DNA from 3 places in the Nonomuraea sp. NPDC003709 genome. Region 1 is predicted to be linked to each of the others. Evidence: riboswitches for the same ligand, from Rfam matches in the RefSeq annotation. Region 1 holds a riboswitch; each other region holds the start of a gene.
The links. A riboswitch is a leader RNA that binds a small molecule or an ion and turns the genes downstream of it on or off. The one in region 1 is predicted to bind S-adenosylmethionine.

Region 1 (9,839 bases):
GAGGCGCTGACGCGGTTGCCCTCCACCTGGTTGAAGCCGGGGTGGCCCTTCAGGTAGAGGTGCAGCCACTTCACCAGCCAGCCGCCGTCGGCGCCGCGCAGGAAGACGAGCGGCAGGGCGATCCGGCCGGAGCCGCGCAGGTCCGACTTCATGCGCACGGTACGCGGCTCGAACGGCCTGCCTTCCTGCGCGGCGTCCCTGGTCATGTAGCCGAAGAACGCCTCGGCGGCCTCGTCGAACGCTTCCCCGGCGTAGATGTTCACCTGCGGGATGATGATCGGCTGGGCCGCGGCGGCGAGCCGGATGTCGATGAACTCGGACGCGCCTTCGGGTGCCTCGGTGAGGTCGCCGGAGTACTGGGCGAAGTCGTTGGTGTAGTTCGTCCAGGAAATGTGCGTCGGGTCGTCGTAGGAGGCGTCGAGCATGAGCGCGGAAAGGTCGTAGTCGGTGCGCTGCCGGGCCTCGCGCCAGTGGACGAAGAACCTGAGCAGTTCGCCGTCCACCGCCGACACCGAGCCCCGGGGCAGCATGCCCAGCCCGGGCACGACGGCCTTGCCGGACAGCGGCAGGGCGACGTCGAGCACGTCGGGATCGACGATCAGCTCGCCGGGGTCGGGGAGGCGGCGGGCGATCTCCTCGTCCAGGATGGCCAGCGCCCGCGCCAGGGCCTCCTCCTCCAGCGGCGAGCGGGAGTCGGGGGCCGCCCACGCCCTGCCGTTCCGGTTGACGAAGACGCGGCCCGCGACGGGGGCGAGCCGGTTCTGCAGATGCTCCCGCAGCGACAGCAGGACGCGGCCGGAGGCGCCCGAGGCGGCCCCTTCCGCGGCGTCCAGCACGGCCGACGTGGACAGGCCGGTCCGCAGCAGGTGGTCGAGGCGGCGCAGCAGCGCGCCCGGGGCCTGCTCCAGCAGCTTCACCGCCTCGGCGGTGCGGCCCGCCGACAGGGCGGCCTCGACCCGGCCGTCCAGGCTTGGGGCCGGGCGCGTGCCCCTGGCCGTGTCGAAGACGGCCAGGGCGCGCGGGAACTGCGGGTACTCGTGGGGGTGCAGCCGTTCGCCGAGCCGCTTCCACTCCTCCCGGTGGCGCGGCACGTCGCCGAGCCTGGCCGGGGAGGCGACCGCGTCCAGGGCTCCCAGCAGGGCGCGGCGCTCGGCCCGGCGGAACGAGCGGAACCTGGTGGGCTCGGCCAGCGTGACATCGCCGCCGGAGCAGCCGCAGGCGAGCCGGAGCACGTCGGTCACGGTGTCGACCAGCAGCGGCCGGCCCTCGGTCAGCCGGACCTCGTTGACGATCGCGCGGTTCTCGCGCACGGGGATGCGCTCGGGCTCGTCGGCGCAGAACCCGGCCAGCAGGCGCAGCGCGGCCAGGTCCTCGGCGGCCAGGGGCACCTCGGAGCCCGCCAGCGAGAAGTAGAGCTCCCGCGCCTCCGACTCCAGGCTCCCGCCCAGCTCCAGCACGGTCACCCGGTCCCCGGCCAGCGGGATCAGCTCGGCGTGCGCGGCCAGCAGGTCGGCGTAGGTGTGCTGGTAACGGCCGTAGCCGGGCAGGGAGAGCAGGTTGAGCGCCGAGGTCTCGACGCGGGCGGCGGCGACCGGGTCGAGCAGGGCCTCGCGCAGCAGCCCGGCCCAGAACTCCAGGGTGTCGGGCACGTTCTTGGGGAAGTCGAGGAAGTACGCGTTGTGCCGGACGTGGTCACCCACGAGCGTGCGGACGGCGGCCAGAATGCGGACGCCGAGGTCGACCACGGTCTCGCCGCGCAGCCCGGACAGCCGCTCGAGCAGCGCGGCCGAGCACGTGAAGCCGACGCTGAGCAGCGCCGCGTCGAGCTGGCGGGCGGCGATCTCCCCCCAGCCGGACCCGGATCCGGCGGGCGCGGCGCCGATGGGCACGCGCAGCCGCCGGGCGATGACGAGGCTTTCCAGAGTGTCCACGAACGGCACCATATAGCCGGGACACGCCCGATCGCGGGGGGTTTTCCGCGCCCGTGCCGGGGGCGCGGCCGATCAGCGGCGGGGCTGCGCGAGCTCGGCAGCCGGGCCCGCCGCGCGCTCAACGGCCGGTCAACGGCGAGGGCCCGCCGCACGCTCACCGGCCGGTCAGAGGTGAGGGGCCGCTTCGCGCGTACCGCCCGGGCGCAGCACGCCCGCCATCGCCAGCGCGACCAGGACCCCGGCACCGCCCGCCACCGCGATCGCGGGCCCGGGGGCGATCACCTCTCCGAGCGCCCCGACCAGCGCCGCCCCGGCCGCCTGCCCCGTCATCAGCCCGGACGACTGCAGCCCGAACGCCTGCCCCCGCACCTCCTCGGGCACCGACTCGACGAACCGCCGCTGCAACCCCAGCTGGTACGACAGCCCCGCGGTCGCCACCGCGGCCAGCACGGCGGCCCACGCCATCCCCGGCCCGAGCGCGAACCCCACCCAGGGCACGCCGAGCAGCACCGCCAGCGGAAACGACAGCCGCTCCCGCAGCCCCGGCGCGGCGAACCTGCCCACCGCGAACTCCCCCACCGCCATCCCGACGGCCGCCGCCGCGAGCACCACCCCGGCCTGCCCCTGCCCGCCCAGATAGGGCACGACCATGGCCTCGGCCCCGGCCAGGAACACGCACGGCAGCCACCCCGCCAGCAGCAGCCCGCGCACCCGCCCGTCGGCCAGCAGCCGCCGGTTGACCCGCAGCGTCTGGCGCACCGCGCCCGCCCGCGCCGTGCCCCGGGCGGGCCGGTACGGCAGTCCGGCCCGCAGCACCACGGCGGCCACCGCGGCCAGGCCCGCGGTCGTGGCCAGCGCCCCCGAGGGCCCGGCGACGGCCAGGAACGCGCCCCCGGCCGCCAGCCCCGCGATCTGCGCGCTCGCGGAGGCCACGTTCAGGACCGACCGCCCGAGCACGAACGCATCGCCGGGCAGCACGTCGGGCAGCATCGCCGCCCGCGCGGCGAAGAAGACCGGCGTGAACAGCCCAGTGACCAGCACCAGCGCCAGCATCGCCCAGACCGGCAACCCCGCGAAGGCCAGCAGCAGGCACGTCACCGCCCTGACCACCTCGCCGGTCACCATCAGCGCCCGCGGCGGCAGCCGGTCGGCCAGCGAGAGCAGCAACAGCCCGCCCACGATGAACGGCAGCCAGCCGGCCATGTACGCGGCGGCCGACAGGCCGACCGAGCCGGTCCGCGCATAGACCAGCACGGACAGGGCCAGCATCTTGATCGAGTCCCCGCCGACCAGCAGCGCGAAGCTGCCGAACAGGACCCGGAACTCCTTGACGGCGAACACCTCGCCGAACGTCGCCCCATTCACGTCCACGATGGTGCGGACCGGACCGGCGAGCCGGCGACTCTTTCGGATATAACCGAAAGGTGCCCGTAAGAATCGAGGTCACCCCGCAGGACCTGGTGGCCACCAGGTTCGCGATCTCGCCGCTGATCGAGACCATGCACGCGCAGTGGGTGCTGGCGGGCCGGCTGGAGGCGGGCGTGCACGGCCGGTGGGCCGCTCGGTGGCGGGGCACGTACCGGGAGCTCGAACGCACGCACCCCGTGCTGCGGGCCTCGGACGCGATCAGCGGCAACCGGCGCGGCACGAACGTCGCCTTCATCGCCCCGCCGCCGACGGCGGTGGACGTGCCGTTCGAGGCTGAGCTGGCCGCCATGCGCAGGACGCCGCTGGAGCAGGCGCACGCGGAGATCGCTCGGGCGCTCGCCGGGCGGCCGGCGGCGGGCGGGGTCAGGGAGTTGCTGGCGGGACCGCGGGTGGTGGAGCGGTTCGCCGACGCGTACGAGGCGCTCTGGACGGAGATCGTCTCCCACGACTGGCCGCGCTTCCGCGCGATCCTGCAGCGCGACGTCGCCCATCGGGCGGGACGGCTGGCGGCCTACGGCTGGGCGGCGGCGCTGGAGGACCTCAGCCCGCAGGTCCACTGGCGGCCCCGGGGGCAGATCGAGGTCGAGCTGACCAGCCTCCACGGGCTGCGCCGGCTCGGCGGCAAGGGGCTGCTCTTCCTGCCGTCGGCGTTCACGACCGCCGTCGGCGCCTATCTGGAGGACGCCTGGCCGTACGCGATGATCTACCCCGCGAGGGGCGCCGCGGCCGTGCCCGCCGCGGCCGACGCCGACCTGTCGGCCCTGATCGGCCGCAGCCGCGCCCGCATCCTCGCCGAGCTGGCCGAGCCCGCCACCACCACCCAGCTCGCGGCCCTGCTCGGGCAGAGCCTGGGCACCACCGGCGGCCATCTGGCGGCGCTGCGCAGGACGGGCCTGATCGCGGGCACCCGCGTCGGCCGCGGCGTCCTGTACGCGCGCACGCCCCTCGGCGACGCCCTGGTCAACGGCTGAGCACACCCTCGCACAAAAGAGACAAAAGCCACTAAGCATCACCTCATGCCATATCCAGGTAAATCCTACTGATATAGTCGCTTATGTCACGAGTCCAGTGCGAAGCCCCGGCTTGCTGGACGGCAACCCTCCCACCGCGGCGGGGTGCCCCGGGTGATGACACGGTCGTCGAGCCGAATGGTGCTGCTGACGGCAAGCGCGGATGTCGAGTCGTGCTGCCCTGCGCCCTTGGCCGGCTGCTCGAAAAGGAAAGGGAAAGATGAAGGGCGGATTCACTCGCCTCGCGGGACTGGGCATGGTGGTCGCGCTGGCGGTCACGGCCTGCGGCGGCGTCGACACGGGCGGCTCCACCGGCGGCTCCACGGGCACCGGCGGCGCGGCGAAGCAGGAGCTCACGGTGACCGCGTTCGCGGGCGCGTGGGGAGAACTGTTCAAGAAGTCGTTCGTGGAGCCGTTCGAACGCGACACCGGCGCCAAGGTGAACCTCGTCTACGGCGCGAACGCCGAATGGCTCACCAAGCTGCGCGCGGCCGGCGGCAAGAACCCGCCGTTCGACGTCATCGCGTTCACCCCGGACGCGTCGCTGCCCGCGGCCTCCGCCGGGCTGCTCCAGCCGCTGGCCACCGACGGGCTCGCGCACTTCAAGGAGCTGGACCCGGTCCTCGCCGGCAAGTCCGCGTATGACGGCAAGCAGTACGGAGTGCCGCTGACCACCGGCTCCACCGGCCTCCTCTACCGCACCGACAAGATCAAGACGCCGCCCGCGGACTGGGCTGACATCTTCGACAAGCAGTACTGCGGCCACGTCGCCCTCCCGCCGCTCACCTACAACCCCGGCCTGGAGTTCTTCTCGGCCCTGGTCACCTCCCAGGGCGGCACGCTGTCCGACCCGGCCGCCGTGGACAAGGCGTTCGACAAGCTCGCGACGCTGAAGGGCTGCGTGTCCTCCTTCCCCGCCAACGCGGGCAACGCCGCCACCGTCATCGAGAACGGCGACGCCTGGATCATGCCCTTCTGGGACGGCCGCGCCTTCGCCATGGCCCAGGCCGGCTCCCCGATCGGCTTCACCTACCCCAAGTCCGGCCCTGTCGGCGCGCTGACCTCGTACTTCGTCGCCGCGGGGACGCAGAAGAGCGACCTGGCGAACAAGTTCCTCGACCACCTGACGGCCGCGCAGAACCAGAAGCCGTTCGCCGAGGGCACCTGGTACGCCGCGGGCAACGACTCGATCTCCTACAGCGAGCCGTTCGAGCAGAAGGTGAAGCACGGTCCCGACGTCTTCAAGAAGTTCATCTGGGTGGACTACGCGGTGGCCACCCCGAAGCTGAACGAATGGCAGCAGCGGTGGAACCAGATCTTCGGCTGACCCCGGAAGAAGGCGGCGGGCACGTCGAGATCGAAGGGCTCGCCGCCGGGTACGACGGCGCGCGCGTGCTCGACCTGGACCGGCTGTCGATCCGCAAGGGCGAGTTCCTGTCGATCCTCGGGCCCAGCGGCTGCGGCAAGACGACGCTGCTCAACTGCGTCGCCGGGTTCGTCCAGCCCACGGCCGGGCGGATCGTGATCGACGGCTCCGACGTGACCCGGCGGCCCCCGTACCGGCGGGGTCTGGGCATGGTGTTCCAGAACTACGCGCTCTTCCCGCACATGACCGTGGCCGCCAACGTGGCGTACGGGCTGCGCGTGCGCCGGCTCGACCGGCGGGAGCGGGACGAGCGGGTGCGGGAGGCGCTGAGCCTGGTCGGCCTGGAGGGGTACGCCGGGCGGCGGCCCCGCCAGCTGTCCGGCGGGCAGCAGCAGCGGGTCGCCCTCGCCCGCGCCCTGGCCATCCGGCCCGCCGTGCTGCTGCTGGACGAGCCGCTGTCCAACCTGGACGCCAAGCTGCGCAGGGAGATGCGGGTGGAGCTGCGCGCCATCCAGCGGCGCATCGGCACCACCATGGTCTTCGTCACGCACGACCAGGAGGAGGCGCTCGCGCTGTCGGACCGGGTGGCCGTCATGAACGGCGGCCGGGTCGAGCAGCTCGGCACCCCCGACGAGGTCTATCGGCGGCCGGCGACCCGGTTCGTCGCGCAGTTCATCGGCGCGGCCAACGTCCTGGAGGGCACGGTGACCGGCTCGGGCGCGCTGGACTCCGGCGGGATCGTGGTCGAGTGCGGCCCGCTGTCGCTGTGGCCGGGCGGGCGCGCCGTCGTCGCCGTCCGCCCCGAACGCATCCGCCTGGCCACACCGGGCCCGGGGGCCGGCCGAGTGGTCGGCGCCGTTGCCGGGACGGTGGGGTATCGGGCCTTCGCCGGGGACGCCTGGCACGTGGAGGTGCGGCTGGCCGACGGACGCATCTTGAGCGTGCAGGTCGCCGACACCGGCGCGGGCACCGAGGACCCGCCCGGCGCGGGCACGTCCGTGCTCGCGCACTGGGATCCGGCCGACGTCATCCTCCTGGAAACGGAGGCGCCATGACACGCCGGTGGGCGGGCCTGCCGTACGTCCTGCCGCTCGTCGCCTTCCTGGCCGCGCTGTTCCTGGTCCCCCTCGTCGGGCTGCTGCGGCTCAGCTTCAGCCCCGTCGACGCCTTCAACGCGGCGCTGCCCGGCTTCACCTTCGGGCAGTACGCCCGGGTGTTCACCGAGCCGTACTTCTACAGCTCCCTGCTCCGGACCCTGGCCACCGCGCTCCTGGTGGCGGTGCTGTGCGTGGCGCTGGCGTACCCGGCCGCGTATTTCCTGGCCCGCCGGCGGCCCGGCGTCGTGCGGACCCTGCTGTTCGTCATCGTGATCTCGCCGCTGCTGACCAGCGTGGTCGTACGCACCTACGGATGGGTCGTGCTGCTGTCCGGCAACGGGCTCGTCAACCGTGCGCTCGTCGCCTCCGGGCTGCGTGACCAGCCCGCCCAGCTGCTCACCAGCTACCCGGCCGTCGTGGTCGCGGTGACGCACGTGCTGCTGCCGTTCGCGATCATCCCGCTCACGACGGCGCTCGGCGGGCTGGACCGCAACCTGCACCGGGCCTCGCAGACGCTCGGAGCCGGGCCGGTCAGGACGTTCCTGCGGGTCACGGTCCCGCTCAGCCTGCCCGGCGCGGTCACCGGCGCCCTCATCGTCTTCGCGCTGGCCATGGGCATCTACATCACGCCGCTGCTGGTCGGCGGGGTGACCCAGCCGCTGACCGGCATCCGGGTCTACGACCAGGTGACGACGGTGTTCGACTACCCGGTGGCGGCGGCGCTGAGCTTCGCGCTGCTCGCGCTGACCGTCGTGTCCACGGGGCTGCTGGCGGGCGTGTTCCGGATCTGGGAGAGGCGCTTTCATGGGTGAGCGGGGCTACGACAGGATCGTGCGGCTGGTGGCCGCGGCTCTGGCGGCGCTGGTGTTCCTGTTCCTGATCGCGCCGCTGGTCGTGCTGGTGACGAGCTCGTTCAACCGGGCGGGCTCGATGGCGTTCCCGCCGTCGGGGCTGTCGCTGCGCTGGTACGCCGAGGTGCTCGGCTCGCCCGACTGGCGGGTCTCGTTCCGGCTGAGCGGCCTGCTGGTGCTCCTGGTGGTGCCGACGACCGTGGTCATCGGGACGCTGGCGGCGTACGGGCTGGCGCAGGGGTCGTTCCCCGGCCGGAGACCGCTGCAGGGGTTCGCGCTGTCGCCGCTGATGGTCCCGGAGATCATCGTCGCGCTCGGCCTGCTCTACTACTTCCACGGCGTCGGCCTCGTCAACTCGGTGACCGGGCTGTGGCTGGCGCACTCGCTGGTGGCGCTGCCGTTCGTGGTGCGGGCGGTCATGGTGAGCGCCGCGCAACTCGACCCGGCGCTGGAGCGGGCCGCCCTGAGCCTGGGCGCCGGGCGGGTCCGGGTGTTCCTGACCGTGACGCTGCCGCTGCTGCGGCCCGGCATCCTCGCGGGCGCGATCCTCGCCGCGGTCACCTCGCTCGGCGAGGTCGCCGTCACGGCCCTGGTGGCGGGCGCGAACACCACGACGGTGCCGCTGCGCATCTTCTCGGCCGTGCAGTACCAGCTCGACCCGTCGATGGCCGCGGTGTCCACGCTGCTCATGGCGGCGAGCGTGGTGGTGATGGTGGTCGCGGACCGATTCGCTCGCATTTCGGAGGCCCTATGACAAGCACGGATACGGCGACCGCGACCGGGGCGCGGATCGGCATCGACGTCGGGGGGACGTTCACCGACCTCGTGGCCTCCGTGCCGGACCGCGGCCTCGTGGTGCACCACAAGGAGCCGAGCACGCCCGCCGACCCGTCCCTGGCGGTCGCGGACGGGCTGGCGGCCCTCCTCGCCCGCGCGGACCTGCGGCCGGACGAGGTCACGGGCCTCGTCCACGGCACCACGATCGGCCTGAACGCCGTCATCCAGCGGCGCGGCGCGCGCATCGCCCTGGTCGTGACCGAGGGCTACCGCGACATCCTGGAGATCGGCCGCAGCCGCATGCCATCCTCCTTCGACCTGTACGCGGGCAAGGAGGAGCCCCTCGTCCCCCGCAACCTCATCGTCGAGATCTCCGCCCGGCTGGGCCCGCGGGGCGAACCCGTGGCCGAGCCGGACGCCGCCGAGCTGGACCGCGTCGCCGCGCGGCTGCGGGCCACCGGGGCCGACGCGGCGGCGGTCGTGATCCTGCACGGTTACACCGACCCGGACTTCGAGGAGGGCGTCGCGGTGGGCCTGCGCGAGCGGCTGCCCGCGTTGCCGGTGACGGCCTCGGCGACCGTGTGGCCGGAGGTACGCGAGTACGAGCGTGCCCTGGTGGCCTGCATGAACGCCTACATCCAGCCGCTCATGCGCGACTACTTCGCCCGCCTGGACAGCCGGGTGCGCGGGCTCGGGGTGTCGGCGCCGATCTTCATCAGCGCGTCCAACGGCGGCTCGATGAGCCTGCGCTCGGCCGCCGAGCGGCCCGTCGAGACCGTGCTGTCGGGCCCGGCCGCCGGGGTGGCGGCGGCCGCCCGGCTGGGGGCGGGGGCCATCGTCACGTTCGACATGGGCGGGACCAGCAGCGACATCGCCGTGTCCGTGGACGGGTCGCCCGAGCTGGCCACCCACACCACGGTGGGCGGGCTGCCCCTGATCGTGCCGGTCGTGGCCGTGCACGCGATCGGGGCCGGGGGCGGGTCGGTCATCTGGGTGGACGGGCCGGGCGTGCTCAAGGTCGGGCCGGGCAGCGCGGGCGCCGACCCCGGGCCGGCGGCGTACGGCCGGGGCGGCGAGCGGCCGACGGTGACGGACTGCTACCTGGCGACCGGGCTGATCGACCCGCGCACGTTCCTCGGCGGCCGGATGCCCCTCGACGCCGACGCCTCGCTCAAGGCCCTGTCGGGCATCGCCGCCCACCTCGCCTCCGGAGGCGAGCGCGTCGTTGACGACCTGGCCGCGTACCGGGTGGCGGCGTCGGCGTTGCGGGTGGCGACGGCGGGGATGGCGACCGAGCTGCAGAAGATCATGGCGCAGCGCGGTCTCGACCCGCGGCGGTTCGCGCTCGTGCCGTTCGGCGGCGCGGGCCCGACGCACGC
Region 2 (9,839 bases), on a different contig from region 1:
GAGTCGAGCTTGGCAAGCACGTCACGAAGAGTCGCGCCCTCGCCACTGACTTCGGCGTTGCCCCCGGTGTAGGTGCGCAGAATGGTGGGAATCCGCACCGAAACGCTCATGGTTTAACTCGCCTTTCCTGGTTGTCAGACAGTCGCGCGGAACGCGTCGAGGGAGGGCCGGATCACGGCTGTGGGCTGGGCGTCGTCGCTGATCGCGTCGAGTGTCTTGAGCCCGTCGCCGGTGTTGAGGACCACGGTCTCGGCCTCGGGGTCGAGCCGCCCGCTCTCGGCGAGCTTCTTCAGCACGCCCACGGTCACCCCTCCCGCGGTCTCGGCGAAGACGCCCTCCGTCGAGGCCAGGAGCTTGATCGCGGCCACGATCTCGGCGTCCGTGACGTCCTCGACGGCCCCTCCGGTGCGCCGGGCGATGTCGAGCACGTACGGCCCGTCGGCCGGGTTGCCGATGGCCAGCGACTTGGCGATGGTGTCGGGCTTGACCGGCTGCACGACGTCGTGCCCCGCCTTGTACGCGGTGGAGACCGGCGAGCACCCGGCCGCCTGCGCTCCGAAGATCTTGTACGGCGTGTCCTCGACCAGCCCCAGCTGCACCAGCTCGCGGAAGCCCTTGTCGATCTTGGTGAGCTGCGAGCCGGAGGCGATGGGGATGACGATCTGCTCGGGCAACCGCCACCCGAGCTGCTCGGCGATCTCGTACGCGAGCGTCTTGGAGCCCTCGGCGTAGTAGGGCCGCAGGTTGACGTTGACGAACCCCCACTTGTCACCCAGCGGGTCGCCGATCAGCTCGGAGCAGAACCGGTTGACCTCGTCATAGGTGCCGTCGATCCCGATCAGCTTCCCGCCGAACACGCGAGCCATGGCGATCTTGGCCGCTTCGAGGTTGGCCGGGATGAACACGCACGCCTCGAGCCCGGCGCGCGCCGCCGCCGCGGTGACCGCGCCCGCGAGGTTGCCCGTGGAGGAGCAGGAAAGGGTGTGGAAGCCGAAGTTACGCGCCGCCTCGACGGCGATGGCGACGACCCGGTCCTTGAAGGAATGGGTGGGGTTGCCCGAGTCGTCCTTCACGTACAGGTTCTTGAGACCGAGTGCGCGTCCGAGGTTTCCGGCCTTGACCAGTTTGGTCCAGCCGGGGTTCATATTGGGCTTACTGGCGACGTCAACCGGCACCGGGAGCAGCGACCGGTAACGCCAGATGTTGGCGGGACCAGACTCGATGTCGGAGCGGGTCACCGTACCGAAGGAATAGGCCGCTTCGAGCGGCCCGAAACACTCCAGACACGCGAAGCTCGGACCGAGCGGGTAACGCGTGCCGCACTCACGGCAGGACAGACCGACAGCAGGACCAAAGTCGAGCGACATGAAGCGAGGCCTTCCCTCATCTTCGCCTGCGGCCACCTTGACCGCAGACCGGAATTGGCACCTTGTCCCGGTCGGCCTCGCCCTGTCGCGAGTCTCAAACCGGGAGGGTTGCCGGGGCTTCGCAGGGCCGGTCCCTCCACCCCTCTGGATGAGCAATATTCAGTTGTTGAAAAGGACTCTACCCGTCCATGGGGCCCAAATGGCCACCCGTCTCAAGATGCGAGACGTGGCGTCTCAGCGATAATCATCACCCAGCACTCCCTGCACGTATTTGCGGGCCTGATGAATGCGCGACTTGGCGGTGCCCAGGGGGATGCCGAGCTGCTCGGCCACCTCGTTGTAGTCGAGCTGGACGATGTCGCGCAGCACCAGCGCCTGCGCCAGGTCGGGCTTGTCGGCCTCCAGCGCCTCCATGGCGTCGAGCAGGTCGAGCCGCGAGCCTGCGATCACGCTCACCCGCGCCACGTCCGGCTTCTGCGTGGGCAGCTCGTCCGAGGTCTGCTCGGCCGCGCGGCGTTTGAGCGACCTGTACGTGGTGCGCGCGCAGTTGGCCGTCACGATGTGCAGCCAGGTGCTGAACCGCGCCCGGCCCTCGAACCGGCCGATGTTGCGCGCCACGGCCAGCAACGTGTCCTGCGAGGCTTCCTCGGCATCCTGGTGATAGGGGAGGATCCGGGCGCAGTGTCGCATCACATCGGGCTCGATCCGCGCCAGGAGCTCGCCAAGTGCGCGATGATCTCCTCCTGCGGCCGAGCGGGCGAGTTCCTCGGTTAGCTCATCTAGCGCCATAGCTGGGATCCTATGGGCGAAGGGAGCGTAGATGAACAGCGTCCTGGTGGCCTCCAACAGAGGGCCCGTTTCCTTTACCGTCTCGGACGACGGCGAGCTGACCATGAAACGCGGTGGCGGCGGCCTGGTTTCGGCACTGTCCGAGGTGGCCAGGAAGGACGGCATGCTGTGGGTGTGCGCGGCGCTGTCCGACGGCGACCGCAGCGCCGTGCGCCTGGTGCCCGGCGGCCGGATCGACCACGCCGGCTACGACACGGGCCCGGTGCGCATGCTCGACATCCCGCCCGCCACCTTCCACCGCGCCTACAACGCCGTGGCCAACTCCACCCTGTGGTTCGTCAACCACCTGCTCTACGACATCCCCAACTCACCCAACTTCGGCACGAGGTTCGAGCGCGAGTGGGAGTCCTACCGCGACTACAACGGCGCGTTCGCGCTGGCGCTGGCCGAGGAGGCCGGCCACGGCGCCCGCGTCATGGTGCAGGACTACCACCTGACGCTGACCCCGGCGATGCTCCGCGCCGAGCGGCCCGACCTGCGCATCGCCCACTTCAGCCACACCCCGTGGGCGCCCCCCGAATACTTCTCGCTGCTGCCCGACGAGGTGGTCGGAGAGGTCCTGGAGGGCATCCTGGGGGCCGATCACGCCGGGTTCCTGGCCGACAGGTGGGCGCAGGCGTTCATGGACTGCTGTGAGGCGCTGCTGGGCGCGGAGGTCGACCGCGTGGGCCGCAGCGTCACCCACGAGGGCCGGACCACCCGCATCGGCGTGCACAGCCTCGGCGTGGACGGCGACGCGCTGTGGGAGCGTGCCGTCGAGCCCGACGTCGAGTCGCACATGACCGCGCTCAGGGAGCAGGTGGGCGACCGCCGGCTGATCGTCCGCATCGACCGCACCGAGCTGTCGAAGAACATCGTGCGCGGCCTGGTGGCCTACCGCGAGTTCCTCGCCGCGCACCCGGAGTGGCACGGCAAGGTGGTGCACCTGGCGTTCGCCTACCCGAGCCGGCACGACCTGCCCGAATACCGCGAATACACCGCGTCGGTGCTGCGCTGCGCGCAGGAGATCGAGGACGAGTACGGCACCGAGGACTGGGACCCGCTGATCCTCAACGTCAACGACGACTACCCGCGTTCGCTGGCCGCGTACCGGATGGCCGACGTGCTGCTGGTCAACCCCATCCGCGACGGGATGAACCTGGTCGCCAAGGAGGGCCCGATCCTGTCCACGAGGTGCGCGCTCGTGCTCTCGCGCGAGGCGGGGGCGGCGGCCGAGCTGGGCCCGCACGCGCTCGTGGTCAACCCGTACGACATCAGCGGCACGGCCGCCGCGCTGCACGCCGCGCTCGTCATGCCGGAGGACGAGCGCCGCATGCGGCGCGACAAGCTGCACGCCGCGGCCACCGCCCTGCCCCCGCAGAAGTGGCTCGCGGCCCAGCTCGACGCGCTGGCCGAGATCTGAGCCCGGTCAGGTCCAGTCGGCGTGCTTGAGCGTGTCGGCCAGCCCCGGCGTGTTCCACTGGTCCACGATGAGGATCTTGCTCTGCGGCAGGTACCACTCGCGCTGCGTGAAGCGGAGCAGCACCTTCGTGGTCGAGCCCGAATACTTGACGCACTCCGACTGCCACGCGTTGTAGGCGGCCTTGTGCCCCGCGCCGACCTGGCGCAGGCCCCTGGTGACCTTCGGGCCGATGGCCTCGCCCCACTTCCGGTTGAACGGGCACGGCTGCACGTCGCTCGCCGTGTAGAAGGGCCTCTTGCCGGTGTACGGGCCGAACCCCTCGGCGCCGCGCTTGATGGACGAGGGGCCGAGGACGTAGAAGGCGTCGCATTCGGGCGTCCCCCAGCCCATGGGCTTGCCGCACTTGCCGGTCACGATCTGGACATCGTCGCCGAAGCGGTGGACCACCCACTTGATCGGGATGTACAGGGTCAGGCCCTTGCGCAGCTTGACCGCCTGGGCGGGCGCGGCGTGGGCGGGCAGGGAGGTCGCGAGGAGGGTGGCCGCGGCCACGGCCACGGCGGCGAGGTGTCGCTTGTGCATGCGCCCGACCCTAGGGAGCGCGACTTGCAGCTCAATCACGAACGGCTGAAAGCCGCCACAAGCTCCTCCAGCAGCGCGACGACGCCGTCGGGCCCGTCCACCACGATGTCGGCCCGCTCGGCCAGCTCGGTGACCTCCGCGGAGCCGCTGCACACGGTCACGCCGGGCAGCCCCGAGAGACGTACGGCCTCGAACGCGGCCAGGTCGCCGAGATCGTCGCCCACGAACATGACGGACCTGGCGGCCCGCTCCGCCAGGAACAGGCTGAGCGCCTGCCCCTTGTCCATGCCCGGCGGCCGCAGCTCCAGCACGAAGCGGCCCGGCTCGACCACCAGGCCGCGCTTGCCGGCCAGCTCGGCCAGCGGCTCGCGCAGCCTGGCCAGCGCGCCCTCCGGGTCGGAGCTGCGCCTGGTGTGCACGGCCACGGCCCGGCCCTTGTCCTCGATGGTGACGTCTCGCAGGCCCAGCGACTCGAGCAGCAGCTGCAGCTCGGCCTCTGCCTCGAGCACGCCCGGAGGCGGCGGGGGCCCGGAGATCTGCCCGGCCTCCCAGCGCTCGAAGCCGTAGTGCCCGAGCACGACCAGCCGGGGCACATCGGCCAGGCCCGGCCCGAGCTCCAGCGCGGTGGCCGGCGGCCGGCCGGTCACGATGGCCACCGCCAGGACGTGGGCGCCGAGCTCGGCCAGCACCTCCGGCGCCTTCGGATGGATCACGGCCTCGGCGGGATCGGGCACGATCGGCGACAGGGTTCCGTCGAAGTCGAGCCCGATCACGGCGCCCGCCGGGTCGTCCAAGATCGCTTTCATTCCAGGGATGTTCCTCACGCGGCTGCCGTACCCAGCCGGTCAGGGACGCATGCCGAGTCTCCTGGCGGCGCGGTCACGCTGACGGGTGGACCGTAACCTGCGCAGCCGCTTGACCAGCATGGGATCGTGCTCCAGCGCCTCCGGCCGGTCGATCAACTCACCGAGCAACTGGTAGTAGCGCGTGGCGGAGAACCCGAAGCTCTCCTTGATGGCCTGCTCCTTCGCGCCCGCGTAGCGCCACCATTGGCGTTCGAAGGCGAGGAGTTCGAGATCGCGTTCTGAGAGGGGTTGGCCGGACGTCTCCTGGGCAGCATTGTCACCGCTGAGCGGTGCTCCCATGGTGTCCTCCTCGGGAAAGGTGCGCGCGACGACTCCGCACGCACGCGGCCCGTGGCCAATCGTAATGTGCGAAGTGCGGCTGTTCACGACGTATTGAGAGACGTACAGTCACGAAATGTGACCTCAGTAATCACGCTCCTCACCGACTACGGACTCGAAGACGGCTATGTGGCGGCGTGTCACGGAGTGATCGCCGGAATCGCCCCCGAGGCGCGGGTGATCGACGTGTGCCACCTGATCCCCTCGGGTGACGTACGGCGTGGCGCGGCGATTCTCGCCCAGACCATTCCGTACCTTCCCGCGGGCATCCATATCGGCGCGGTCGATCCCAGCGCGGGCGGCGCCCGGCGGGCGGTGGCCGTCGAGGCGGGCGGGCGGGTGTTCATCGGACCCGACAACGGGCTGCTGTCGTGGGCCGTGCACGCCAGCGGCGGCGCCGAGGCCGCCTACGCGATCAGCAACGAGGAGCACTTCCTGCGGCCGGTCTCCCCCACCTTCCACGGGCGCGACGTCTTCTCGCCGGTCGCGGGGCGGCTGTGCGGCGGGCTGAGACCGGCGGACCTGGGGCCCGAGGTGCCGATCGGCAGGCTGGTGACGCTGCCGGCGCCGACCACGCTGCTGCGCGAGGGCTCGGTGGAGGGCGAGGTCGTCTCGGTCGACCGCTACGGCAACACCCAGCTGTCGATCGCGGTCGGCGACCTGCACGCGCTGGGCGTGCGGGTGGGCGACACCCTGGGGGTCTGGCTGGGCCGGCGGCAGCTCTCGCTGCCCTACCGGGAGACGTTCGCGGCGGTGCCGCCGGGGGAGCTGGTGGCGTTCGCGGACTCGGCGGGGCTGATCGCGATCGCGGTCAATTCCGGTGACGCAGCGCAGCGGTTGGGGCTCCCACCTGGCGCACATGTCCGACTCTCCCCTACTCCATAGGACGAAGGCGCACAGATCGGAATTACTCCGCGTATCGGTCTGTTTACCGAAGCGTCGGAAAGAATCAGCGGGCGCGTGTCAGAATGCAACGCGCGGGCGTCCCTCCCCTCCCCTCCAGAGGTCGACGTGTACCAGCTGTCCATCGTGCTGCTCTCCATAATGTCCGCGATCTGGCCCGCGCCGGAGCCGCCCGTGTCAGAGCGCTGGCACGCGTGGCCCGTCGCGCAGATCTTCCCCGCGACCCTGCCCGGGGTCAGCCCGTCGGGGGCGCGGGTCACGTACGAGCTGGCCGGGGTCGCCCCCGAGGCGCCCTGCCGGACGGCGTTCCAGCCCGCCGCCGTCCGGCGCGGCTGCCGCGTGGCCCTGCGCGCCACGTACGCCGACAGCACGCAGACGTTCGTCGCCACCGTGGGCATCGCCGTGCTCGACACGCCCGGACGCGACTACTACCGCGTGGGACGGCCCGCGACCGTGCGGCCGGTGGCCTTTCCCCGAGGGCCGGCCGAGCGCTTCGGCGAGCGGCAGTACTTCACCGGGGTGGTGCTCAGGTCCGACGAGCGCTACGTGGTGGCGACGGCCGCCGGGTACGCCGACGGCCGGCCGTACCAGCCGGGTGACCGCCTCGCACCTCGACTGCGCGCCACGGCGCGGCAGCTCGCCACCGAGTTGCACCGGACGCTCACCCGATGAGCAGGCTCGCCGTCGCCTTCCTCGTCACCGCGCTGGTGGTGGGAACCGTTCCGGCGAGCGCCACCGACGACGTGGGCGAGGCCGCCCGGGCGGGACAGTGGCAGCTCGCCGCGATGCGGCTGCCCGAGGCATGGCGGTCGAGCAGGGGCGAGGGTGTGATCGTCGCCGTGCTCGACACCGGCGTGAACGGCCGCCACCCCGACCTGGAGGGCGCCGTGATCCAGGGCCCCGACCTGACCGGCACCGCCAAGGGCCTCTGGGGGCGGCACGGGACCGCCATGGCCAGCCTGATCGCCGGGCGCGGCCACGGCGACGAGCACAAGGGCGGCGTGATCGGGGTGGCGCCCGCGGCCAGGGTGCTGTCCATCCGGGTCACGCTGGAGAACGGCGACCCGCTGCGCGAGCAGCAGCGCGCCGGCGGGCGCGACGCGCTGGCCAAGGGCATCCGGTACGCGGTCGACCACGGGGCCGGCGTGATCAGCATGTCGCTGGGCGGCGGCAGCGGCGCGTGGGAGGGCTCGCCGTCGGAGGAGGAGGCCATCCAGTACGCGATCGCGCGGGGTGCCGTGCTGGTGGCCTCGTCGGGCAACGACGGCGGCACGGCCAACAGGAAGAACTTCCCCGCCGCCTATCCCGGGGTGATGGCCGTGGGGGCGGTGGACCGGGAGCTCAGGGTGGCCGCGTTCTCCAACAGGCAGGACTACCTGTCGGTGGTCGCGCCGGGCACGGAGATCGTCACGGCCGACGCGCGCGACTCGTACGTGGTGAGCGACGGCACCAGCTCGGCGGCGGCCATGGTGGCGGGCGTGGCGGCCCTGATCAAGTCCGCGTATCCCAATATGTCGCCCTACCACGTACGGACGGCCATCGAGCTCGGCACCAGGCTGCAGCCGGCCGACGGCCACAGCCCCGCCTACGGGCACGGGGTGGCCAACGCCCTGCTCGCCCTGCGGGAGGCCGCCCGCCTGGACCCGCCCGGCGCCGGCCTGGCCCACCCCGGCCCGTACTTCGGCGACGGCCCGCCGCCCGCCTCCCGGGGGCCGGTGGTGGCGGGCATGGTGATGCTGGCCGCGGCCATGTCGGCCCGCATCCTCGTCCGCCACCGCAAACGCCGCCCCTGACCCCTCCCCCGACCCCCTCCCCAACCCCGGGTCTTCTCCAAAGGGACAGAAGGGACGTCGGCGGGCCACCCGCGCACCCGTCCGGGCAAAGGGGCGTCGGCGGGTCGTTACCCTAGCAAGCGCTTGTGCGATACTGGCGGCATGACGTTAGCGATCGAGGGCTGGTTCGCCATCGACGAGGACGGCGTCTTCCTCCTGGGCACCAGCTGCGCCGCCTGCGGCACCGTCACCTTCCCGCCCCGTCCCGGCCTCTGCCCCAACCCCCGCTGCGACGCCACCTCGATGGAGACGACCCGCCTCCCCCGCCGTGGCCGGGTGTGGTCGTACACGAACGCCTGCTACCCACCCCCCGCCCCCTACGTCGCCGCGGACCCGTACGTGCCGGTGACGCTGGCCGCCGTCGAGCTCGACGAGGTGGGGATCGTGGTGCTCGGGCAGGTCAAGGGCCTCACCGTGAACGAGCTGGAGGTCGGCATGGAGCTGGAGCTCACCTCCGGGCCGCTGTCGGACGGGCCGCTGATGTGGATGTGGGAGCGGGTCTCATGAGCATCGTGGTGCTGGGCGTCGGGATGCATCCGTGGGGCAAGTGGGGCAGGCCCTTCCTGGAGTACGGCGTCGCCGCCGCCCGCGCGGCCCTGCGGGACGCCGGGGTGGCGTGGACCGACGTGGAGTTCGTGGTCGGGGCGGACACGATCAGGAACGGCTACCCGGGCTTCGTCGCGGGCGCCTCCTACGCGCAGGCGCTGGGCTGGTCGGGTGCCAGGATCGCCTCCTGCTACGCGGCCTGCGCCTCCGGCGCCCAGGCCGTGGACATCGCCCGCACGCGCATCCTTGCGGGCCTGTGCGACGTGGCGCTGGTGGTCGGGGCGGACTCGACCCCGAAGGGCTTCTTCAAACCGGTCGGCGGCGACCGCCCCGACGACCCGGACTGGCTCCGCTTCCGCCTGCTGGGCGCCACCAACCCCGCCTACTTCGCCCTGTACGCCCGCAGGCGCATGGCCGTGCACGGCTCGACCCCGGCCGACTTCGCCGCCGTCAAGGTCAAGAACTCGCGGGCCGGTTCGCTCAACCCCATGGCCCGCTACCGCAAGCCCGTCACCGCCGAGGAGGTGCTGGCCTCGCCGCTGGTCGCCGACCCGCTGCGCCTCATGGACATCTGCGCCACCTCGGACGGAGGCGCGGCGGTGGTCCTGGCCTCGGAGTCCTACGCCCGCCGCCGGGGCCTGCGGGCTCCGGTACGCCTGGCCGCGGTCTCCACCGTCACCCCGACGTTCCCCAGCACGATCCTGGAGCTGCCGAACTTCGCCACCGATTCCCGCACCGCCGTACCGGCCCCTGAGAGGCCCTTCAGAGCGGCGATCGCGCACGCGGCGTACGAGGAAGCAGGGGTGGGACCTGAGGACGTCTCACTGGCGGAGGTGTACGACCTCTCGACGGCCCTGGAACTGGACTGGATGGAGGACGTCGGCCTGTGCCCGCCAGGGGAGGCGGCCAAGCTGCTGCACGACGGGGCGACGGGGCTCGGCGGCCGGATCCCGGTCAACCCCTCGGGCGGCCTGGCCTCCTTCGGCGAGGCGATCCCGGCCCAGGCGATCGCCCAGCTCTGCGAGCTGACCATGCAGTTGCGGGGCGAGGCCGGCGACCGCCAGGTGCCCGTCGCCCGCGTCGGCCTCGCCGCCAACCAGGGCCTCTTCGGCCACGGCTCCGCGCTGATCGTCACCACGTAGAAACGCGAAGACCCTCCGGGGAGCTCCCTCGG
Region 3 (9,839 bases), on a different contig from region 1:
TTGCCGTAGTGGAGCTCGTAGTCTCGTCCTTCTCGGCTGGTTGTTACTCGTAGCGGCCGGCTGGGTCGTTCTCACCGGAGCAGGGGGCGATGCGACCACAGCGGTGATCGCGCTGGTGGGCGTGGGATTGGGGTTTCTTGTCACAGCCGTCGTGCTCGCGATCGAGGACCTTAACCGTCCCTGATCAGGGAGACCCCCAGAGGGCCGCCGTCTATGCGGTCCCCGGAGTCTTTCATCTGGAGGGTTGCTGCATGGGTGCAGTACTCACATGGGTCTCCTGAACACTCTGCTCGATGAGGAGGGCATCGTGGACTCGGGCGTCCTGTAGGTAGGCCTGTTTGAGGATGGGCTTCCACTGCTTCCAGTCCTCCGTGCGCTCGATCGGGTCGCCAAGCTTCGTGGTGAAGACCAGATCATGATCGGTCCACCTGTTTCCCAGCCTTGAGCCCTTCCTCGGACTGCGCCCGTAGGAGGGCAGGAGCGCGACAGGCGGTGTCCTGGGGGCGATCAGGTCGGATGCTGTGTCGGTGTCAGCGGCTGTGTCAGCACGCCAACGGCCCGGTATCAGAGCGGTCGGTGACAGTGAATGCACAGAGCGCGAACCGGGGCACGCCCAGCTCGCCCCCGCCCCCCGTGGAAGCCCGTTTCATAGCAGACCTGAAGGAGTACAGCACCATGTCCATCACCCTCATCGACCAGGACAAGCTCACCCTGCGGACCGCCGCGTGGGGCGCCGTCTCCCTGATGTCCGCCGCTGGTGCCGCCGGCTCGGCCCACAAGGTCGCCACCGAGGGCTCCATCGCCCTGACCTCCGCGACCGGCCTGGTAGGGCACGTGCTCACCAAGGCGCCCAAGGGCGTGAAGTACGGCAAGTCCGTCGCCGACCTCGCCGACCTGGTGCTGCCGGCCCTGACCGCATCCATGAGCCTGCTCAAGCAGCAGGATCCGGCCGAGGCCGACAACTTCCGCAGCACCGTCAGCGTCGCCCTCGAAGCAGCCGCCCGTACCCACCAGGGCCGGCCCAGTCCCACTCTGGTCGAGATGACCCGCAAGATCACCGCAGCGCTCGACGCTGCTTGATGGGATGTCAACCTCGTGTCACGGGGTCCGCTCCGGACCCCGTGACAAGGCGGCGTGACGGGTCAGGCACGGGTCGAGTCCCGCCACCGGGCGGCCAAGCTGGTGGGCGCCGAACTTACCGACAGGCAGTGTTCAGACGCTCAGGGGCGCCTCACCGCACCCAGCCGAAGCTTCTCAGAGGGCCGGCGAACGGGAGCTCACGGCGGTGAGACGGGCTTGCAGTGCCGGTTTGACGGTTGGCCAGTCTTCGGCGACCACTGCGAACATGGCCGAGTCGCGGACCTTGCCCTCCTCCCCGTGCGCCCACGACATGGACCAGGCGCGCAGCACGCCCTCGAAGGGGATGCCGAGGTGTTCCAAGGCCTGGCGGCACCGGTGGTTGCGGGCGTCGGTCTTCAGGTCGACGCGGGCAACGCCGAGCGTGTCGAACGCATACGACAGCAGCAACAGCTTCGCCTCGGCATTGATCCCGGTGCCCTGCGCCGAGGCGGCCAGCCAGGTGAAGCCGATCTCGATCGCGCGCAGGTCCGGCCGGTCCGGCCACCTGCGGGGATCCCACAGGCCGGTGCAGCCCACCGCCTTGCCGTCGGTAAGCCGAACCTGCGCGAATGGGGTCAGCCCGTCGCGGACGAGCTGGGCCGCCAGGTAGTCCGGTATCTCGCGAGCGCGAGGCACCAGCGTGAAGTCGTAGGACGACCGATCCTCCTCGGCCGCCTCCGCGAGATCCGGCGCATGTCGCATCGCCAGCGGCTCCAACCGCACCAGATCCCCGGAAAGGACAGGAACATCAAGCCGCACGCTCATCAGCTCTCCCTCATCGTTCCTGGCATTGGCACCTTTCCCGCGGGTTTCCCGCCGGGGAGGTTGCCGGACCGTCACAGGGCCAGGTCCCTCAGATCCTCTGGATGAACTACCGAGTCGAGATCATGCCCGCACAGGCGGACACCGTCAATTCGCAAGCGGGTCCGCCCAATCAAACCGACGCGGTTTCTCCCATCAGGCGTTGATCGACCTGCCGAGGGCGCTGCCCGCGAGCCAGTCGTCCCATGACTTCGCCCACGGCGTCGGCCCGTTGCCGAACTCGAGCTTCCGCGACGTCCCCGTGACCTCGATGATGTCTCCCCGCTGCGTGAAGTTGTAGAACCAGCGGGCGTTGGCCATGCTGGCGTTCACGCAGCCATGGCTGACGTTGCTGTTGCCCTGCGCGCCGGTCGACCAGGGCGCGGCGTGGAAGAACATGCCGCTGTAGGTCATCCTGACATTCCACTTGGTATGGGCGTAGTACTCGCCGGGCCTGCCGATGGTGGCCGAGTCCATGAGGGTCGACGCGGCCTTCTCCTGGGCGATCATGACGCCGGACCAGCTTTCGTCGCCCTTCTTGCCCAGGCTGACCGGGATGGCCTTGACGACCTTGCCGTTCTCCCGCACGACCGCCCGGTGGGTGGCATTGCGGATCTTGGTGATGTGCTCGTCGCCGACCGTGAACGTCAGGCTGCGGTCCCTGGTGCCCCACAGGTCCCGGCCCGCGCGCAGCCCGGCCAGGTGCGCGACCACCGTGATCTTCTCGCCGACAGGCCAGTACTCGCGCGGCCTGAACTGGACCTCGCGGTCGCTCACCCAGCTCCACGCGCCTTCGACCGGCTTCGACATCCGCACCTCCAGCGACCTCTCGACCGCGGCCCGGTCGCTCCTGGCGGTCATGGGGCGCGACAGCAGGAGCTGGACGGGCATGCCGACGCCGACCTTCTCGCCGTCCAGCGGGGACATGCCGCTCTCCAGCACCCGCTTCGGCTTGAGCGTGGTGAACGTGGCCCGCGCGGTGACGGGTTTGCCGTCCCTGCCGGTCGCCTGCGCGCTGACCGTGTACGCGGTCGAGGGCCGCAGCGGCCACGTGGGGTGCCACGTCCCGTCCGCGCCGAGGGTTCCGCGGACCTCATGCCCCTTGGCGTCGGCGACGGTCAGCTTGGTGACCTTGCCGTCGGTGGCCTTGACACTGACCCCGGCGTCCGGGGGCACCTTCTTCGTGCCGTTCGCCGGGATGATCGACAGCTTGGCTGCGAGGGCCCGCTCCTGTGGGCCGGCGGGCGGTGGTGGGTTCGAGCCACCCGAGGTGCAGCCTGCGGTCAGCAGCAGCGTAGCCGTGAACGTGCTGACGAGTATGGTTCGGCCGTTCCGCATCGTCGATGCCTCCATTCCCCGACAAATAGGCATCTTTCGGACAAGACGGCCTATTAGCGATACGGAGAGCTATATGCCCATAACTGTGGGTAACAATGCAAAAGTGCCTTGATCGATGCGGCAGGTTGCGAGGCAGGCGTATCCAGAGGGCGTCTGCGAGATCGAGGAGTGGGACCTCGGGACGTGGCACCCGCCCACCATGAGGTGAGGCCGTTCTTGCTTCTCGGCTGTGTGGGCGGCCCTGAGCGCGTCCGCCATACCTCTGGGAGACTGGGTGCCTGTGACGCGCTCTGACCTGGCTCGCAGGATTCATGCCGCAGCCCACCTCACCGGCCACTTCGTGCTCCGCTCAGGACGTACCGCCACCGAGTACTTCGACAAGTACAAGTTCGAGGGTGATCCCGTTCTGCTGGATGACATCGCTCGGGCGATGGCGCCCGTGGTCCCGGGGGACATCGAGGTGTTGGCCGGGCTTGAGATGGGCGGGATTCCGGTGGTCACCGCGCTTGGCCGGCACACCGGTCTGCCGTGTGCGTTCGTCCGTAAGCAGGCCAAGGCGTACGGGACCTGTCGTCTGGCCGAGGGTGCGGATGTGGTGGGGCGGCGGGTTCTGGTGGTTGAGGATGTTGTCACCAGCGGTGGCCAGATCGTCCTGTCCACTGCTGAGCTGCGGAGCCTCGGGGCCCAGGTCAGTGAGGCATTGTGCGTCATCGACCGCGAGCAGGGAGGTGCGGCGGCGTTGGCCGCGGAAGGCATCAGGCTTTCGTCGTTGTTGACCGCGACCGATCTGCGCATGACGGACTGATCCGCCGGGCCCATCGACAAGGGCTTCTCTCTACGATCGTCACCCGTCCGGGCGGGCAGAACAAGACTGTTTCTTTGGTCGGTGCCGTCGCCATGCTGTAACCGTGAACGCCACAAATAGCGAGGTCTGGGATCCGTTCGGCACCTTGCACAACGCCCTGTGGATCGGAGGGGGACAATGGGCCGGCAAATCCACCGTCGCCAGGCTGCTGGCCACCCGGTACGGGCTGACCGCCTATCACTACGACTATCACGACGCACGTGCGCACAATGACCGTCGGATCGCCCGTCGCGTGCGGCTTGGCGAGCCCATCGCGGACCCTGAGCCGGACGCCGTCTGGGTGAACACCAGCCCGCAGAAAATGGCCGACGAGATCCTGGCCGGGTTTCCCGCGCGGTTCGAATGGGTTCTGGACGACCTGCGTGGCCTGGTTTCGGGGCGGCCGGTCGTCGCCGAAGGCTGGGGGCTGCGTCCCGAACTGGTCGCTCCCATCATCGACTCAACCTGGCGAATGATCGTCATGGTGCCGAGCGAAGAGTTCCGCCGGCGTCAGGTTCGCGAGCTGCCCCGGGCCGCCGCCGTCGATCACCAGGTCAGCGATCCTGATCGAGCACAGCGCAACCGACTCGCCCGAGACCGGCTCGTCGCCGACGAGGCCGTTCGTTCCGCTCGTCGTTTGGGCATCCGGGTTCTGGAAGTGGATGGGGTCGATGATGCGGAGGCTGTGGCGGATATTGTGGCCGACCACTTCAGTGCCTATCTGCCGCTTACGAACGTCTACGGGTCTTGATTACTCGGGCTCCGCGGAAGAGTTGTACGCATTCATGGAACCAATGGCGTGGTCTCGGTGATGCCGATGCCGGAGACCGTGGCGACCGTCGGTTCGTAGCCGTATATGACGTTCATCGCTTTCGACAACTCTGCGCGGTCCAGCCCGATGGCGTATCCATTTGCCCGGAAGATAGTACGGCCAGTACTCGGAAGAGCGGCGTGGACCCTCGGTTGCCGCGGTGACTCCGGGAAATGTCCCTAGGAAACCCAGGTTCAGGGGTGGTGCCGGTACGAGGAGAGCCGATCCCGCACCGGCCGGCCTCTTGTGGGAGGGTTGAAGATCGTGAGTAGCGTTGGTCAGGGCCCCTGAGGAGACAGTGGCAGTGATCGTGCGCGAGATTCTCGCCCTGTCGACCGGACATCTATGCGCAGGCAGAGCGTCATTTCGTTGCCGTTCTGACCGGCCCTCGCGTTGAACTGCGTGTACCTGCTGGTCGCCGAAGGGTACGCGGCGCAGTCGCCCGCCTGCGGCGACTCTGTCGTTTAACCAGACTCCGGAGGGTGAACGGCTCCGCCTTAATTGAGTCGCGGTGGCGATGGCGTGGTTCTTATCGTGTCGGCATGCCTTTCTACGCTCACTCGCTGGCCTGGCTGCTGGGGCTGGAAGGAATCGCGCTGTTACGCGCGCAGGCGGGTGATCTGGGGGATGCGGCCTTTGTGGAGGAGCGGATCGCCGAGATCCGCAAGATGGTGACCGACCCGGATCCGGAGCTGAACGCGGGCGTGGTCGTCGGCCAGGCCTCCACCACGGAGGGGTACGCGCAGTGGGCTGAGCAATACGACGGCGAAGGAAACCCGCTGATCGCCGTGGAGGAGCCGCTGGTGCGGCGCATCCTGGAAACGTTGGCGGTGGGGCGGGCGCTGGACGCCGCGTGCGGCACCGGCCGGCATGCCGCGTTCCTGGCCGGGCTGGGGCATGAGGTCGTCGGCGTGGACTCCTCGGCGGAGATGCTTGCCAGAGCGGAGGCCAAGGCTCCGGACGGGGAGTTCCATCAGGGGGACCTGTGTCGCATGCCGGTCCCGTCGGAGAGTTTCGATGCGGTGGTCTGCGCGCTGGCGTTGACCCATCTGCCGGCCCTGGGGCCGCCGCTGGCCGAACTGGCCCGTGTCGCTCGCCCCGGTGGGCACGTGGTGCTGTCGGACATCCATCCGCTGTCGCTGTATCTGGGAGGCGTGCCGAGGGTGGCGGGATCGGACGGGGGCGTACGGGCCATGCCGGCCAGCCGCTTCCTGGCCAGTGACTACATCAACGCCATCCACGAGGCAGGGCTGCGGATCGTGGCCTGCCACGAACCTCGGTGGGGCGAGTCGTACGGCGGGCACGGTGGCCCTCTCGCTCAGCGGTGGTGTTCGGAAGCGGCGGCGGTGGCCTATCGGGACACTCCCGCCTTGATCGTCTGGCATCTCCGAAAGCCCTGACCCGCTCACCAACTCAGCGCCTTCGGCCGGCCGGTCGTGGCGGGCGGCCGGTCACGGAGCATCCGGGCGCCGAGCGGGACCAGGGCCACGCAGAGCAGGCCGGTGACCAGCACGTCGGGGATGGAGGCGCCCTTCAGCACGCCCATCCACGTACCTCCTGCCAGCAGCAACATCACGGCGCGGGCGGTGCCGAAGAGGCCTGAGCGCCAGGCGGCGATGGCCAGCAGCAGCGAGCCCGCGTACTGGCCGACGGAGGCCCAGACCGGTACCCGCCACGGTCCGTAGGAGATGTCCACATACTCCTTCATGATCGCGCTCGTCGCCTGGTCCAGGCCGATGACCTCGGTGAGCTGGAAGGCGGTCTGGTCGGCGCCGGCGAAGTACAGGCGGGCGAACAGGCCGATGACCAGCAGCGTGGCGCCCCAGTAGGCGAGGTGGCCGCCCACCTGCTGGGCCAGGGCGACGAAGGCGGGGAAGAGCAGCAGCGCCCCCAACGCGAACACCGCGTAGGAGAGGGTGAGCAGGGCGGGCGCCGACGTGTAGGTGAGGAGCTGGCCGTAGGCGGCGAAGGGCTGTGCCTCGGCCCAGGCCTGCTGCTGAGGGGTGAGGGCGGTGACCGTGCTCAGATGACGCAGCAGGTATCCGGCGGACATGATCACCGGTCCCACGATGAGCGTCACGCCGCCGATCCATCGTCCGGGGAAGGGAATGTCCATCGGGGCGCCGGTGAGAGAGGAGGGTGTGTTCATGGGAGCGAGCCTGGCGCCGCTGAGGTGGGCCCGTCATCGGCCGATGGTCAACCGGCGCCCCTGTCGAAAGTCAGGGGCGCCGGGCAGGCGACCGGAAACAAGCCGGACAGGTGTCAGTCGAGGATGTGGGTGGTGGCGCGGGCGTAGCGGTCGCGGATCGACGGGACGGCGTCCCCTTCGTACGTCTCCGTCTCCTCCGACCGCCAGTCCGGCGTGGTGACCAGTGTGGCGGCCTGGTACGCGGCGCCGTTGGCGACGTACTCGGCCGGCGGCGGCACCGTGATCGGGACACCGAAGATCGTCGGGGCGATGCGGCGGACCGCCTCGGAACGGGCCGCGCCGCCGATCAGCAGCACCCGCTCCGGCTTGGTGCCCAGCGCGTCGAGAGCGTCGGCGAGGCCGCACAGCATGCCCTCGATGGCCGCCCGCGCCAGGTGGGCGGGGGTCGAGGTGGCCAGGGTCAGCCCGTGGACGGAGCCCGTCGCGGTCGGGCGGTTGGGGGTGCGCTCGCCCTCCAGGTACGGCACCAGCGTCAGCCCGCCCGACCCCGGCGGGGCCTGGAGAGCCAGATCGCTCAGCGCGTCCAGGCTCACCCCGGCGATGCGGGCGGCGGCGTCCATGACGCGGGCGGCGTTGAGCGTGCACACCAGCGGCAGGAACCGTCCCGTCGCGTCGGCGAAGCCGGCCACCGCGCCCGTCGGGTCGGCGCTGGGCGACTCCGCGACCGCGAACACGGTGCCGGAGGTGCCCAGCGACACCACGACGTCGCCGGAACGGGCGCCCACGCCGAGCGCCGCCGCCATGTTGTCGCCCGTGCCGGGGGCGATCAGCGCCGCGCCCCCTTCGTACGCCGCCTCGTCCGGCCCCAGCACCCGGGGCAGCAGGGGGATCGAGCCGAACGCCAGCTTCAGCAGATCCGTCCGGTACGCGCCCGTCGACGGTGACCAGTAGCCCGTGCCCGAGGCGTCCCCCCGGTCCGTGGCGAGCCGGTCGAGCGGCGGCACCGGGGAGTCGGCCGAGAAGGTCCCCGAGGCGAACGCGCCGGCCAGGCGCCAGGAGAGCCAGTCGTGCGGCAGGCAGACGGCCGCCGTACGGGCCGCGTTGTCCGGCTCGTGCTCGGCCAGCCAGCGCAGCTTGGTCACCGTGAACGAGGCGACCGGCACCGACCCGACGGCGGTGGCCCAGGCCTCCGGCCCGCCCAGCTCCGACACGAGGTCGGCGGCGGCCTGCGCGGAGCGGGTGTCGTTCCACAACAGGGCATCACGTACGACATTTCCGGACTCGTCTAGGCAGACCATGCCATGCTGCTGCCCGCCCACGCTGACGGCGAGCACGTCGTCCAGCCCGCCGGCCTCCTCGATGGCCCGCAACAACGCGTCCCACCAGTGCGACGGATGCACCTCCGTGCCGTCGGTATGCGGCGCGCGGCCCTGCCGGACCAGCGCGCCCGTCTCAGCGTCACGAATGACGACCTTGCAACTCTGCGTCGAGGAATCGACCCCAGCGACCAGCGTCACCCACGAACTCCTAACAAGTGCTCCAGCGCAAGCTGGTTGAGATGCGTGAAATGGTATCCGCGCGCGGCAGCGACGTCCGGATCGACGTCGTCGGAGGCGAGATCGGCCGACGTCTCACCGCGGTTGAGCGTGGGCAGGCCGAGCTCCTCGACCCGGTAGGCCGGCCCGGTTTCGGCAAGCGCTTTCCTGAAGGCCGCGATCGCCCGGTCGCGATCGGGCTGGACGGCCGGCAGGTCGTCGTCGTGGAAGGTGACGCCGTAGGCCCCGAGCTCGGTCAGTCGGTGCACGCTCTCCACCGGATCGAGCGGCTGCCAGCCGACTGTCCACAGACCGAAGGTGAATCGGTCTTCAGGGGTTGGCTCGTACATGTCTCGATGCTCCCCTGGCGATCAGCTGTTCACAAGCCCGAGGGGTCACGTCCCACGCTGATCTCCTCGGCGATCTTGCGGATCTCCGCCACCTCGAGGCCCGGAGCTTTGGGCAGGTGGCGCAGCAACGCCTCCATCACCACGGGCACGGGCTGGCCGGCGAACCGTCCCGCGATGCCGTGGACAGCCCTGAACAGCGCCTCATCGGTGTCGTGCATCGGCCTCTCCTTGTTCGGGTACCCGGAGAAACCTACGGCCTCGGCACGACAGTTCGCTCGCTACCCCTCCAGCGTGTTCCGCACTGCGACGCAAATCTCGTCGAGCCGGCGTACCTGCTCGGGCGTCAGCACGTCGAAGAGGCTCCGCCGTACCTCCTCGACGTGTCCGGGCGCGGCGGCGGCCAGCGCGGCGAACCCGGCGTCCGTGAGCACCGCGAAGCTGCCGCGCCCGTCGTCGGGGCAGCGCTCGCGCCGGACCCACCCGCGCTCCTCCAGGCGCGCCACGGCGTGCGACAGCCGGCTCTGCGAGCTCTGCGCCCTGGCGGCCAGCTCGCTCATCCGCATCGACCGCCCGGGCGCCTCGGAGAGCGCCACGAGGATCATGTAGTACGTGTGCGGCATGCTCGCGTCCCGCTGGAGCTGGCGGTCGAGCGCCTCGTTGATGAGCTGGGTCGCCGCCAGGAAGTTCCGCCAGGTGTGCTGTTCGTCCGCATCCAGCCATCTCGTCACGGTCCCAATTTAGTTGAACTCTCATATACTTGAGACGGGACTCCGCCCGGAAAGGGGCACATCATGCCTGTTCAGCGACTCAACCACGCGGTTCTTTACGTTCGCGACGTGGAACGCAGCGTCGGCTTTTACCGCGAGGCCCTCGGCTTCGACGTCGTGATGGG

Region 2: it holds a riboswitch for S-adenosylmethionine, as region 1 does, so the genes downstream of both, thrC (threonine synthase) here and ABZX61_RS62980 (extracellular solute-binding protein) in region 1, are expected to answer to the same signal.
Region 3: it holds a riboswitch for S-adenosylmethionine, as region 1 does, so the genes downstream of both, ABZX61_RS42915 (GNAT family protein) here and ABZX61_RS62980 (extracellular solute-binding protein) in region 1, are expected to answer to the same signal.

What each region holds. Positions count from the first base shown of each region.
Region 1 is NZ_JBEXMW010000049.1:39,901-49,739, reverse strand. Features, by position in the region: gene ABZX61_RS62995 (hypothetical protein) at 1-1,931, opposite strand, end outside; gene ABZX61_RS62990 (MFS transporter) at 2,097-3,296, opposite strand; gene ABZX61_RS62985 (DUF5937 family protein) at 3,356-4,330, shown strand; SAM riboswitch class IV at 4,415-4,535, shown strand; gene ABZX61_RS62980 (extracellular solute-binding protein) at 4,590-5,696, shown strand; gene ABZX61_RS62975 (ABC transporter ATP-binding protein) at 5,663-6,790, shown strand; gene ABZX61_RS62970 (ABC transporter permease) at 6,787-7,644, shown strand; gene ABZX61_RS62965 (ABC transporter permease) at 7,637-8,437, shown strand; gene ABZX61_RS62960 (hydantoinase/oxoprolinase family protein) at 8,434-9,839, shown strand, end outside.
Region 2 is NZ_JBEXMW010000055.1:22,231-32,069, reverse strand. Features, by position in the region: gene ABZX61_RS64210 (MoaD/ThiS family protein) at 1-110, opposite strand, end outside; gene thrC (threonine synthase) at 135-1,367, opposite strand; SAM riboswitch class I at 1,381-1,522, opposite strand; gene ABZX61_RS64200 (RNA polymerase sigma factor) at 1,602-2,156, opposite strand; gene ABZX61_RS64195 (trehalose-6-phosphate synthase) at 2,188-3,618, shown strand; gene ABZX61_RS64190 (hypothetical protein) at 3,625-4,200, opposite strand; gene otsB (trehalose-phosphatase) at 4,236-5,006, opposite strand; gene ABZX61_RS64180 (DUF3263 domain-containing protein) at 5,046-5,345, opposite strand; gene ABZX61_RS64175 (SAM-dependent chlorinase/fluorinase) at 5,463-6,269, shown strand; gene ABZX61_RS64170 (hypothetical protein) at 6,345-6,959, shown strand; gene ABZX61_RS64165 (S8 family serine peptidase) at 6,956-8,080, shown strand; gene ABZX61_RS64160 (OB-fold domain-containing protein) at 8,222-8,626, shown strand; gene ABZX61_RS64155 (lipid-transfer protein) at 8,623-9,807, shown strand.
Region 3 is NZ_JBEXMW010000018.1:142,250-152,088, reverse strand. Features, by position in the region: gene ABZX61_RS42920 (hypothetical protein) at 676-1,080, shown strand; gene ABZX61_RS42915 (GNAT family protein) at 1,255-1,884, opposite strand; SAM riboswitch class I at 1,892-1,992, opposite strand; gene ABZX61_RS42910 (Ig-like domain-containing protein) at 2,077-3,258, opposite strand; gene pyrE (orotate phosphoribosyltransferase) at 3,539-4,063, shown strand; gene ABZX61_RS42900 (hypothetical protein) at 4,167-4,853, shown strand; gene ABZX61_RS42895 (class I SAM-dependent methyltransferase) at 5,456-6,313, shown strand; gene ABZX61_RS42890 (hypothetical protein) at 6,319-7,062, opposite strand; gene xylB (xylulokinase) at 7,176-8,579, opposite strand; partial or broken gene ABZX61_RS42880 (xylose isomerase) at 8,744-8,947, opposite strand; gene ABZX61_RS42875 (hypothetical protein) at 8,977-9,165, opposite strand; gene ABZX61_RS42870 (MarR family transcriptional regulator) at 9,226-9,675, opposite strand; gene ABZX61_RS42865 (VOC family protein) at 9,739-9,839, shown strand, end outside.